DNA from 2 places in the Paraburkholderia sp. PAMB 6770 genome. Region 2 is predicted to be linked to the other one. Evidence: riboswitches for the same ligand, from Rfam matches in the RefSeq annotation. Region 2 holds a riboswitch; the other holds the start of a gene.
The links. Region 2 has a riboswitch for thiamine pyrophosphate ahead of AC3AP7_RS00460 (FAD-dependent oxidoreductase). Riboswitches for the same ligand answer to the same signal wherever they lie in the genome.
Positions count from the first base shown of each region.

Region 1: linked by a shared signal. The riboswitch ahead of thiC (phosphomethylpyrimidine synthase ThiC) and the one ahead of AC3AP7_RS00460 (FAD-dependent oxidoreductase) in region 2 are both predicted to bind thiamine pyrophosphate.

Region 1 covers NZ_CM173238.1:1,017,400-1,020,918, forward strand. Annotated here, with positions in the region: gene thiC (phosphomethylpyrimidine synthase ThiC) at 1-1,602, opposite strand, end outside; TPP riboswitch at 1,685-1,803, opposite strand; gene AC3AP7_RS04775 (DUF1223 domain-containing protein) at 2,146-3,003, shown strand; gene AC3AP7_RS04780 (cytochrome b/b6 domain-containing protein) at 3,041-3,519, shown strand, end outside.
Region 2 covers NZ_CM173238.1:81,143-90,059, reverse strand. Annotated here, with positions in the region: gene thiE (thiamine phosphate synthase) at 1-260, opposite strand, end outside; gene AC3AP7_RS00470 (thiazole synthase) at 257-1,072, opposite strand; gene thiS (sulfur carrier protein ThiS) at 1,121-1,318, opposite strand; gene AC3AP7_RS00460 (FAD-dependent oxidoreductase) at 1,408-2,556, opposite strand; TPP riboswitch at 2,776-2,887, opposite strand; gene AC3AP7_RS00455 (ABC transporter ATP-binding protein/permease) at 3,221-4,954, shown strand; gene AC3AP7_RS00450 (SDR family NAD(P)-dependent oxidoreductase) at 4,951-5,724, shown strand; gene AC3AP7_RS00445 (hypothetical protein) at 5,939-6,448, shown strand; gene AC3AP7_RS00440 (hypothetical protein) at 6,560-7,087, shown strand; gene AC3AP7_RS00435 (response regulator) at 7,186-7,932, shown strand; gene AC3AP7_RS00430 (flagellar basal body L-ring protein FlgH) at 7,970-8,638, opposite strand; gene AC3AP7_RS00425 (hypothetical protein) at 8,696-8,917, opposite strand, start outside.

The DNA of each region.
Region 1 (3,519 bases), 930 kb from region 2:
ATCGGCCGCGTGCGCCGCGAGCTTGTACGTGATGATGCCGGTCTTCACGTCGTCCTTGTTCGGCAGGCCGAGGTGCTCCTTCGGCGTCACGTAGCAGAGCATCGCGGTGCCGAACCAGCCGATCATCGCCGCGCCGATGCCCGACGTGATGTGGTCGTAGCCCGGCGCGATGTCGGTGGTGAGCGGCCCGAGCGTATAGAAGGGCGCTTCCTTGCACCAGTCGAGCTGCAGGTCCATGTTCTCCTTGATGAGCTGCATCGGCACGTGGCCCGGACCTTCGATCATCGTCTGCACGTCGTGCTTCCACGCGATCTGCGTGAGTTCGCCGAGCGTCTTCAGCTCGCCGAGCTGCGCGTCGTCGTTCGCGTCGTAGATCGAGCCCGGGCGCAGGCCGTCGCCGAGCGAGAACGACACGTCGTACGCCTTCATGATGTCGCAGATCTCTTCGAAGTGCTCGTACAGGAAGCTCTCCTTGTGATGCGCGAGGCACCACTTCGCCATGATCGAGCCGCCGCGCGACACGATGCCGGTCATCCGCTTCGCGGTGAGCGGCACGTACTGCAGCCGCACGCCGGCGTGGATCGTGAAGTAGTCGACGCCCTGTTCGGCCTGCTCGATCAGCGTGTCGCGGAAGACTTCCCACGTCAGTTCCTCGGCCTTGCCGTGGACCTTTTCGAGCGCCTGGTAGATCGGCACCGTGCCGATCGGCACCGGCGAGTTGCGGATGATCCACTCGCGCGTCTCGTGGATGTGCTTGCCGGTGGACAGGTCCATCACCGTGTCGCCGCCCCAGCGGATCGCCCACGTCATCTTGTCGACTTCCTCGCCGATCGACGAGGTGACCGCCGAGTTGCCGATATTCGCGTTGACCTTCACGAGGAAGTTGCGGCCGATGATCATCGGCTCGCTTTCCGGGTGGTTGATGTTCGCCGGGATGATCGCGCGGCCGCGCGCGACTTCCTCGCGCACGAATTCGGGTGTGATCTCCTGCAGTCCGTGCGGGCCGAACGCGCTCGCGCCGAATGCCTGGCCGGGGTGCTGGCGGCTCATCATCGCCGCGAGCTTCTCGCCGTTCGGGCCGCTGCGCCGGAGCGTCTCGACGTAGGCGGCACGCTGCTGGTTCTCGCGGATCGCGATGTACTCCATCTCGGGCGTGACGATGCCCTTGCGCGCGTAGTGCATCTGCGACACGTTCTGGCCGGCCTTCGCGCGGCGCGGCGTGCGGTGCAGGCCCGGAAAGCGCAGCTCGGCGGTGGCCGCGTCGGCCGCGCGCTCGCGGCCGTACTGGCTCGTGAGCCCCGCCAGCGGCTCGCTGTCGCCGCGCTCCTCGATCCAGCGCTGACGCAGCGCGGGCAGCCCGGCGCGGATGTCGATCTGCACCTGCGGGTCGGTGTACGGGCCCGACGTGTCATAGACGAACACGGGCGGGTTCTTCTCGCCGCCAAAGCTGTCCGGCGTGTCCGCCTGCGTGATTTCGCGCATCGGCACGCGCAGGTCGGGCCGCGACCCGGTGACGTAGATCTTGCGGGAATTCGGCAGCGGGGCGACCGCCGCGGCATCGACGTGCGCGTCGGCGGAAAGGAACTTCGGATTGGCGTTCATGCAATTCTCCTGATGTAGGGCCGCTAAGCAGGAGATCGAGATGGAAGTGGTCGGGAGGCACCGCGAGGTGGGATGTTGCCGGGGGTGCCAACCGTACGCTTCCCTGCGCTGGCATTATCCAGATCAGGTTCAAAGGGTATTTCTCACCCACGCGGTACGGCAGTTTTGCTGCCGTACGACGCAGGACCCCCGCGTTAGCAGCGCACACGATACACCGGCGACCCGCTGCTTGGCAACCGGTGAACGGGGGCGCGGCCGGGCGGTGCGCCGCAGGGGCCGCGCCCGTCGCCAGGTCCGTCGCCGCGCCCGTCGGGGCGGCTGCGGCGACGGACCGCGCGATGCTGCGGCGCCGCAACGCGAAGCGGTCCGCCGGGAAGCGGCCCCCCTTTTGCGCGCACCGTCCGCCCGCCGCCCGTGCGCCTTCACAGGCCGTCCGGGCGGCTTGCCCGACGTTTCGCCACGGCGTCGAAAATTTTTTTGCCGCCGCTGTCATAACCCCGGGTGCCGGCCGACAAACGTGCAGTTCCCCTGCCGGAGTCCGCCATGCCCCCGTTCATTGCCCGCCTTGCCGGCCTGCGCCGCATCCGCCCCGCCAGCGCGGCGCGGATTGCCGCGCTGGCGGTCGCGTGCGTCGCCACGCTCGTCGCGAGCAGCTTCGCGGCCGCCGCGAGCGTCGCGTGCAGCGTGCACAGCCCGGCGCATCGCGTCGCGCTCGTCGAGCTGTACAGCAGCGAGGGCTGCAGCAGCTGTCCGCCGGCCGACCAGTGGCTCAGCGAGTGGAAGGACGACGGCGTCGCGCACGACGTCGTGCCGCTTGCGCTGCACGTCGATTACTGGAACAGCCTCGGCTGGACCGACCGCTTTGCCCAGCACCGCTTCGCCGAGCGCCAGCAGAGCCTGACCGATCAGGCCGGCCGGCACACGATCTACACGCCTGAAGTGTTCGTCGCCGGACGCGAGCTGCGCGGCTGGTCGCAGCCCGCGCAGTTCGCGGCGCGGGTGCGCGAGGTGAGCGCCCAGCCGGCCGGCGCCGACATCGCGCTGGCGCTGACGCCGGCGGCGCAGGGCTTCGCGATCGATGCGCGCTTCGGCGCCCGGGCGGGCACGCCCGCCGGCGCGCCGCTCGATGCGTATGTCGCGGTGTACGAGAACGCGTTGACGTCGCAGGTGAGCGCCGGCGAAAACCGCGGCGCGACGCTGCATCACGATCGCGTGGTGCGCGCCTGGTTCGGTCCGGTGCCGCTTGCGGACGGCCGCGCGCAGATTCGCCGCGACTTCGCGTGGAGCGCCGCCCACGCTTCCCCGGCCGGCGCCGGGCAGTTCGGCGTCGTCGCGTTCGTCGAAAACGCGTCGAGCGGCGAGGTGCTGCAGGCGACCGACCTGCCGGCGGCCTGTCATTGAGCCGGCCGGCGCATTCCTTCCCTTTCAGGAGACCGTCATGACCTCTTCCGATCTCGCGAGCGGCCACCCGCCGCCCGCCGCGCGCCCCGCCGGGCCGGTGCATCCGCGCTGGGTACGCGTCGCGCACTGGCTGAACGCGCTCGCGGCGGTGACGATGATGCTGTCCGGCTGGCGCATCTACGACGCGTCGCCGATCTTTCCGTCCTTCACGTTCCCGACCTCGATCACGCTCGGCGGCTGGCTCGGCGGCGCGCTGCAATGGCACTTCGCGGCCATGTGGCTGCTGGTCTTCAACGGCCTCGTCTATCTGCTGCTGAACCTCGCAAGCGGGCGCTTCGCGCGCAAGTTCCTGCCGCTGTCGCCGCGCGCGGTGCTGCGCGACCTCGTCGCCGCGCTCACCGGCAAGCTGTCGCATGCCGATCTGCGCCAGTACAACGCGGTGCAGAAGCTCGCGTATCTGTTCGTCGTCTGCGATCTGATCGTGCTGGTGCTGTCGGGCCTCGCGATCTGGAAATC
Region 2 (8,917 bases):
GCGCGGCCGTCGGCGGCTTCGATGACGCCCGCGCCGCGGATCTGCCAGCGCGCCAGTTGCTCGCGGTGCGGCTGCAGATCGGCGAGCACGATCAGGTCGCCGCCATTCGGCTCGTCCGGGGCGGTCAGACAGATGCGCCAAGGCGCGTGGCGCGCCGGCCAGTCGCCGAGGCGCGCGCGGATGCGCTCGGCGGCTTCCGTCAATTCGTCGGCGGGGGGCCAGAACGGCTCGCGGCCGGATCCGGGCGGCGGCGCGCTCATGCGGCGCCTCCGTCGTGGTGCCAGAACGGCATGCCGACCACCGGCGTGCTGGCGTGCGCGGTATCGCGCTCGGCCATCGGCCCGGCGAGCCAGGCGCTGCGGCCGGCCTCGACGCCGAGCGCGAACGCGCGCGCCATCGCATCCGGGTGCGTCGCCTGCGACACCGCCGTGTTCAGCAGCACGCCGTCGAAACCCCACTCCATCACTTGCGCAGCGTGCGACGGCAAGCCGAGCCCCGCGTCGACGATCAGCGGCACATCCGGCAGACGCTCGCGCAGCACCCGCAGACCGTACGGATTGATCACGCCCTTGCCGGTGCCGATCGGCGCGCCCCACGGCATCAATGCCTCGCAGCCTGCATCGAGCAAACGGCGACCGATCACCAGATCCTCCGTGCAATACGGCAGTACCTTGAAGCCATCCTTCACGAGCCGCCCGGCCGCCTCGATCAGGCCGACCGGATCGGGCTGCAGCGTGTAGTCGTCGCCGATCAGTTCGAGCTTGATCCAGTCGGTCTCGAACACTTCGCGCGCCATGTGCGCGGTGGTCACCGCTTCGGCGATGCTCTGGCAGCCCGCCGTGTTCGGCAGCAGCGGCACATTGTGGCGCTTGAGCAGATCGAAGAAGCCGGCTTCCGCACCGCCTTCGTTCATCTGCCTGCGCAGTGCGACGGTAAGCATGCCGGGCCCGGCGGCGGCGATCGAATCCGCCAGCGACTGCAGCGAAGGGTAGCGCGACGTGCCGAGCAGCACGCGGCTCGCGAAGGTCTGGCCGTACAGCGTGAGCGCGTCGGCAGGGGGAGAGGCGGTCATCGGGAAATCCTTGGATCGGGGACGGAGCGCGGCGAAGCAGGCAGTGCGTCAGCCGCCGGCCACCGGGTGCACGACGTCGAGCTGGTCGCCGGTCTGGAGCGCGCGCGCCGCATGCTGCGCACGCGCGACGAAGTCGCCGTTCAGCGCCACCGCAAACGGCGGACGCGCGCCGAACGCGGCGAGCGCATCGGCCACAGTCGCGCCCTCGGGCAGCGACACCGGTTTCTGGTTGATTCGAATGTCCATGGTCGTCAGTACGTTTCAGTCGGCCGGGCGCTGCGCATTCGCGGCATTCGCGATATCCGCGGCAGCGGCGCCGGCATTGGGGGCCAAGGTCATGCCGGCAAGCCGGCACACGCCGGCGCATCGCGCCCGGCGAAGCGGAACAGTTCGCTCCAGCGGGCATCGTGCTGCCAGCGGGCGAACGCGTCGGCATCGGCGACGCGGCCGTCGAGCAGCGCCTCGGCAAAACGCGCCGCTTCGTCGGCGACTTCCGGCGCGATCATGTAGCCGTGCCGGTACAGGCCGTTCACGCGCAGCGTATGCGCGCCATCCCAGACCAGCGCCGGACGGTGATCCGGCAGGGTCGGGCGGCATTGCGAGTTCAGTTCCAGTATGCGCGCCTCGCCAAAACCGGGGTGCACCGAAAACGCCGCGCTCAGCAGTTCAAGCGCCGAGCGCACGGTGACGGGCGACATGTCCTCGCCTTCGACCTCGGTCGCGCCGATCACATACAGATCGTCCTGTTTCGGCGCGATATAGAGCGGGTAACGCGGATGCAGCAGCCGCACCGGACGCGTGAGCCCGATGCCCGGCGCCTGCACGCGCGCCACCTCGCCGCGAATACCGCGCAACGTGGGCAACACCGCCTTTGCGCCGAGACCGCGGCAGTCGATGGTCACGCGGGCGCGCGGCAGCGCCTGGTCGTCCACCGGCGTGTTCCAGTGCGTCGCGACGCCCCGCTCGGCGAGGCCGGCGGCGAGCGCCGCGAGCACCTGGCGGTTATCGAGCTGCCCTTCGTGCGGCAGCAGCCAGCCCTGCGCGAAGCGGCCCGTGAGCGCGGGCTCGGCGGCGCCGAGCTGCGCGCCCGTCAACGGAACGAATCCGCCGTCCAGCAGTTCGGCCGGCGCGTTGGCCCGCACGCGGCGCTCGAACAGCGGCGCCTCGGTGCGGTCCGCATGGTGCCAGACGACCAGCGTGCCGTTGCGTTGAAAGAACACCGGTTCGGGCAGCTCGGCGAGCATGCGCGGCCATGTGTCGAGCGAGGCGGCGCCAAGACGCGTCAGCAGCAATTCGGCGCTGGCGGCTTCGGCCAGCGGCGCGAGCATCGCGGCGGCAATCCATGCCGCCGACTGCGAGCCGGCCGCGTCGCCGCGCTCGTAAAGCGCGACGCGATGGCCCGCGCCGGCCAGCCGCCAAGCGACCAGCCGTCCGCACAGGCCGCCGCCGAGGACGGCGAAATCGGGCTGGGCGAGCGCGTTCATCGGCGCACCGCCTGCACGGCCGCGTGAGGACAGGCGAGGCCGCCGGAGCGCCGGCGCATCGCACAACAATACACTGAGGAATAAGCGGTCATCGTATCCTTTCCGTACGGCACAAATGCACGTACCCAAGGACGAAACCGGCGGGCGAGACCAGCCGGAAACAGCATGCCGCGCATGGTATGGCGCACACGCCGCCGGCGGAGCAGCGGAAGAGGAGATAGCCGACTTCCTGAAACTTCCCGCGCCGGTATTACCCGGATCGGGTGCAAAGGGTCTCTCTCAGCCTCGCCGCGACGTGCAACCCGCAGGCAAAGCACCCCTGTTTCGTCAATGAGCGATTAGACCACAAAAGACGCGGCGCCCGCAAACCGGGGCGCCCCGCATTGCGCCGCGTTGGCCGACGCGCGACAACGCGGGCGCCTCTGGCACAATGCACGCATCCCCGCGCACGGCCACGCCCGCGCCGGCCCCGGCTGCCGGTGCGGCCGCCGGCGCTGCGGCAGCCGTCCCGCGTTTAAGTCCGGATTAAGCCGCTGCACGGACAATCGCAGCCCGAAGCGTCGTCCGGCTGCGCCGTCCGGGCGCAGACCGCCGTGCATCGAGACCCCCGTTGACGCAGCGGATCCTCGCACGCGCCGAACGTTAGAAAGGACATCTGACATCTATGAGCAGAACATCGAGCAATCCGTCGGACATCACCGCGTGGGGGCTGATCAAGCCGTACTGGGTGTCCGACGACAAGTGGAAAGCGTGGGGGCTGCTCGCGCTCGTGGTCGCGATGAACATGACGATGGTCGCGGCCAACGTCTGGTTCAACAACTGGCAGCGCACGTTCTTCGACGCGATCCAGCAGTACGACTATCCGGTCTTCAAGCATTCGCTGCTGCAGTTCACGATCATCGCGCTCGCGCTGATCCTGCTCGGCTCGTACCGCACGTACTTCCGGCAGATGCTCGAATTCCGCTGGCGCCAGTGGCTCACCGAGCGCTATCTGCACGACTGGCTGGGCGACCGCACGTTCTACCGGATCGAGCGCGACTCGCTCGCCGACAACCCGGACCAGCGGGTCTCCGTCGATCTGCAGGATCTCGCGAGCACGACGCTCGCGCTGTCGCTCGGATTGCTGTCGACCACGGTCACGCTGTTCTCGTTCATCGTGATCCTGTGGAACCTGTCCGGCGCGCTGTCGTTCCACCTGTTCGGCACCGCCGTCACGGTGCCGGGCTACATGGTGTGGGTCGCGCTGATCTATGCGGCGGCCGGCTCGTGGATCACGCACAAGGTCAACCATCCGCTGGTGTCGATCAACTATCAGCAACAGCGCGTCGAGGCGGACTTCCGTTTCTCGCTGATCCGCATTCGCGAGAACGCCGACCAGATCGCGCTGTACCAGGGCGAGCGCTCGGAAGAAAAAGGCCTGAACGGCGTGTTCGGCCACATCCGCGAAAACTGGCGCCTCATCATGCGCTTCACGCGGCGTTTCAACATTGTCGTGATCAGCTATTCGCAGCTGGCGATCGTGTTCCCGTACATCGCGGCCGCGCCGAAATATTTCTCGAAGGCGATCTCGTTCGGCGTCTATCAGCAGGTCACCGGCGCATTCGGCACCGTCAGCGATTCGTTCTCCTGGTTCATCAACAATTACGGGACGCTCGCCGCCTGGCGCGCAACCGTCAACCGTCTGCGCGAATTCCATCGCGTGATGAGCGCGCAGCATCTGCGCGAGTCGGTCGCCGAAGGCACCGCGCACGGCGGCATCAACGTGCACCTGACCGACACCGATTCGCTCGACGTCCGCGACCTCGTGCTGATGCGTCCGAACGGCGAGCCGATGGCCAACGTCGGTTCGCTGCGCATCGCGCCGAAATCGCACTGGCTCGTGCGCGGGCCGTCAGGTGTCGGCAAGAGCACGCTGATGCGCACGCTCGCGGGCCTCTGGCCGTTCGGCGAAGGCACGATCGAGATGCCCGCCGGCGCGAAGCTGCTGTTCGTGCCGCAGCGCAGCTATCTGCCGATCGGCACGCTGAAGGCCGCCCTGTGCTACCCGTCCGACGCCGCGAGCTTCTCCGACGACGCGTGTCGCGAAGTGCTGGCGCTGTGCCGCCTCTCGGAGTTCGCCGACCGTCTGGGCGAAGCCGCGCACTGGGAACGCTCGCTGTCGCCCGGCGAACAGCAGCGTCTCGCGGCGGCGCGCGCGCTGCTGCAAAAGCCCGACTTCCTGTTCCTCGACGAAGCGACGAGCGCGCTCGACCCCGAGAACGAGAGCGTCGTCTACCATGCGCTGATCGAGCATCTGCCCAACACCGCGATCGTCAGTGTGGCGCACCGCAAGTCGCTCGAAGCGTTCCACGAGCAGACGCTGTTCATCGAACGCGCAATCGAGCGCGCCGCCGCATGAGCGACGCGGCAAGCAGGCGCGTCGTGCTGGTGACCGGCGCCGGGGCCGGCATCGGCGCAGCGCTCGCGCGGCGTCTCGCCGCACCGGGAACCGCGCTGATGCTGCACGCGCGCGGCGCCGAGGAAAGCGCCTGCGCGCGCCTCGCAGCCGTCGCCGCCGACTGCGCCGCACGGGGCGCCGACTGCGCCACGCTGACCGCCGACCTCGCCGAACCCGGCGCGCCCGCGTTCCTCGTGAGCGAGACCCTCGCGCATTACGGCGCGCTCGACCAGCTGGTCGCCAATGCGGGCTTCGCGCAACGCAGCGCGCTCGGCGCGCTCGACGCCGACGCGCTCAACGAAGCATTCGCCGCAATGCCCGCCGCGTTCGCCGCGCTTGCGCGCCACGCGGCCCCCGCGCTGTCGACCTCGGCGCGCGGCCGCATCGTTGCGCTCAGTTCGTTCGTCGCGCATCGCTACCGGGCCGACACGCCGTTCGCCGCCACCGCCGCGGCCAAGGCCGCGCTCGAATCGCTGATGAAGACCGCGGCCGCCGAGCTGGCGCCGCAGCGCGTCACCGTGAACTGCGTCGCGCCGGGCTATACGCGCAAGGACCACGGCCCGCGGCCCGAAAACGCCGCGGCATGGCAGCACGCCGCCGAACGCACGCCGCTCGGCCGCATCGCCGAACCGGATGACGTCGCCGCGCTGATCGCGTTCCTGCTGTCCGACGAAGCACGCCATATCACCGGCCAGGTGATCCACGTCGACGGCGGCCTCACGCTCGGCTGAGTCTGTCCGCGCGTCATGTCTGTTCGCGCGTCACGCGCGCCCCGATGTGCGCCGCGCGCGGCAACTTCCCGAAATTTCCGGCAATACCTCGAAAGCAGTCGCGAAGCCTTCGGGCTGTTCGCCGCTTTGAACGCACGCATCCCGCGCGACGATTGACATGCGGTGCGGCGACGGTCGCGTCCGCGAGCCCTTCATCGTTACCGGACTTCCCGCCATGTCATACGATCCACGCCTTCCCTCCCTGACCCAGCGCTTCGCGCGGACGAGCCGCGCGCTGCTGAACGCCTGCGCGACACCCGCGCTCGTCGCCGGCGCGGCGGCGCTGCTGCTGTCGGCGGGCGTCGAGGCCGCGCCGCGCGCGCCCTCGGCCGGGCCCGCGAACGTCTGCCCCGCGCTCACGCATATCGTCGATGCGACAAGCTTCACGCAACTGCGCGACGAGCCCGCCGCGCTGCCGCCCGGCGTCGCGCGCGCGGACGACTGCCGCGCGAGCGCGCATGCATACGACTGCCACTGGCAGGCGCACTGGGGCCCCGACGGTGTCGTCAACGATCCGCTCGAAGAGCTTGGCGCCGACATCGCCGCATGCTTCTCGAAGGACGTGCACGATCTGAATACGCCGACGCGCCAGCACTTCGTCGTGACGACCGCAGATGCGCGCCGCGTCAGCGTGACGGCCAGCGTGGTCGGCACGCACGAGTTGCGCCTGCTCGTGACGCGCTAAGCCGCGCATTCCGTGCGCGCTTCGCACCCCGATGCCCCCGCCCCGCACCGCACCGTCGCACGCGCCCGCCGCGCGCGTGCGCTCGCGCGCACGCTCGCCGTCGCGGCCACGCTGGGCGGCAGCCTGAGCGGCTGCGCGTGGACGCTGATCACCGCGGCGGACGCGACCGGCTCGGTGATCCAGGCCGGCTATGCGATCGCATCGAACTACCCGTCGCCGACCTTCGTCAACGGGCAGCCGGCGATCGTCCGCTCGGTCTGCATCGAGCTGAACCCGACGGTGTCGGTCGGCGATTTCGTGCCGGCGCTGCAGTTCGCCCTGCATCGGCGCGGCGTGAACTCCGACGTCTACAATCCCGGCACCGCGCCGGCGAGTTGCGAGGCGACGCTCGTCTACAACGCGTCGGTCGACTATGGCCAGCGCGAATTCAGCACGACCCCGCAGCAGTATCTGTCGGTCATCGACCTGACGCTGATCGAGCAGGACCACATTGTCGTCAGCGCGCGCTATCAGACCGGCGCGCTCGGCATTGACCGCTTCACCAACGCGTCCGTCAAGCTCGAACGGATGATCGCGAGGATGGTGGTGGACCGCACGACGCTGCGCCCGCCCGCTTTCGAGACCTCGCAGATCGACTGACGGCGCGACGCGCACGCCGCTTGCCGCGGCTTACCCCGGAAAGGTTTCGAAAGCATTGCCGGCTATCGGCCCGTGAAGGGATCTCTTAAGATCGGCACATGAACCAATCGATTCTGGTCGTCGACGACGACCCTGTCGTGCGCAATCTCGTGCGCGAGTATCTGCAGGGACGCGGCTACGCCGTCACCACGCTCGAACACGGAATGGCGCTGCAGCGCGCGCTGCAGAACGAGCGTCCGGCGCTCGTCGTGCTCGACATCATGATGCCGGAGCTCGACGGCATCAGCGCACTGCGCACGCTGCGCCTCGCCGGCGACGACATTCCGGTGATCCTGCTGACCGCGCGCGCCGACGTGATCGATCGCGTGATCGGCCTCGAACTCGGCGCGGACGACTACCTGGGCAAGCCGTTCGAGCCGAGCGAACTCGTCGCGCGCATCCGCACCGTGCTGCGCCGGCGCGGCGCGAGCGCGCCGGGCGCGCCGGAGCATCGCGCGCCTTATCGCTTCGGCCGCTTCGAGGTGAACTTTCCCGCGCGCGAACTGCGCCGCGACACCGAGCGCATCCCGCTGCGCTCCAGCGAATTCGCGATCCTGAAGGTTTTCGTCACGCACGCGATGACCGTGCTGACCCGCGCGCAACTGCTCGAAAAACTGCACGGCAACAGCGAAGCCCACCGCAACCGCAGTCTCGACGTATCGATCTGGCGGCTGCGGCGGCTGATCGAAGTCGACCCGTCCGAGCCGCGCTACGTGCAGACCGTCTGGGGACGCGGCTATGTGTTCGTGCCGGACGGCGAAATCGGCGCCGCCGAGCGCTGCACCGCGCCGCCGCCAGACGCCTGACGCGGCACGGGCAGCAGCGCATCGAGGCGTCGGCGCATCAGAACGTCAGCACGCTCAGGAACAGGCGCTGCAGCCAGCCGACCGTCGTCGCATCGCTGACGATGCCCTTGCCGACCTGCTCGATGCGGGCATTCGCCACCTTGCTCGACGACACATAGTTGCTCTCGCCGATGTCCTTCGGATTGACGATGCCGGAGAAGCGCAGCCGGTCCTGGTTGCCGTTCATCGCGATCAGCTTCTCGCCGGACACGACCAGGTTGCCGGTCGGCGTCGTGCCGATCACGGTCACCGCGAGCGTGCCGGTCATCCCGTTGGTGTCGGTCATCGCGCCCTTGCCTTCGAACGACGTGCTCGCCGAGCCGATGTTGAACAGCCGCGCCAGCCGTGCCGCCGTACCGGTCGACTGGTCCGCCGCGGTGGCCGTGATGTCGCTGTTGCGGCTCGCGGTCGTGTTGGCGCTGCTGTTGCCGCTGTACGACTCGGACAGCACGATCGTCAGCACGTCGCCGATGTGCTGCGCGCGCGGCGTTTCGTACAGCGACAGCGCACTGCCCGCCTGATAGATCGCCCCCTGCGAGTTGACGTTCAGCGCGGCGACGGCGAGAGGGGGCTCCATCGGCGTCTGCACGATCGATTGCGGCGGGCTCGCACAGGCGGTCAGCGCGAGCGCTGCCCCGATGGTTGCGGTAAGGCGTAACGTGTTCATCAGATGTCCTCCGCCCGGCTCGCGCCGCGACGAATCGGTAGGGGCGCGCGGGTGGCGTCAGCTCGCGTCGACGCTGCTCGCCTGCCATTGCCGCACCAGCGATTTCACCCAGGCGGCCGGGTCTTTCAGCAGATAGGTGAGCGTGCCCTCGTGCGCATCCGGCAGAAAGCACAGCGTGATCGAGCTCACGCGGTTCTCCCAGACGTAGGTCGGCATCGCCGCGCCCGACGACGACGCCGTCTGCACGCCGAGATGCGGCGGACCGTAGCGGCTTGCGAG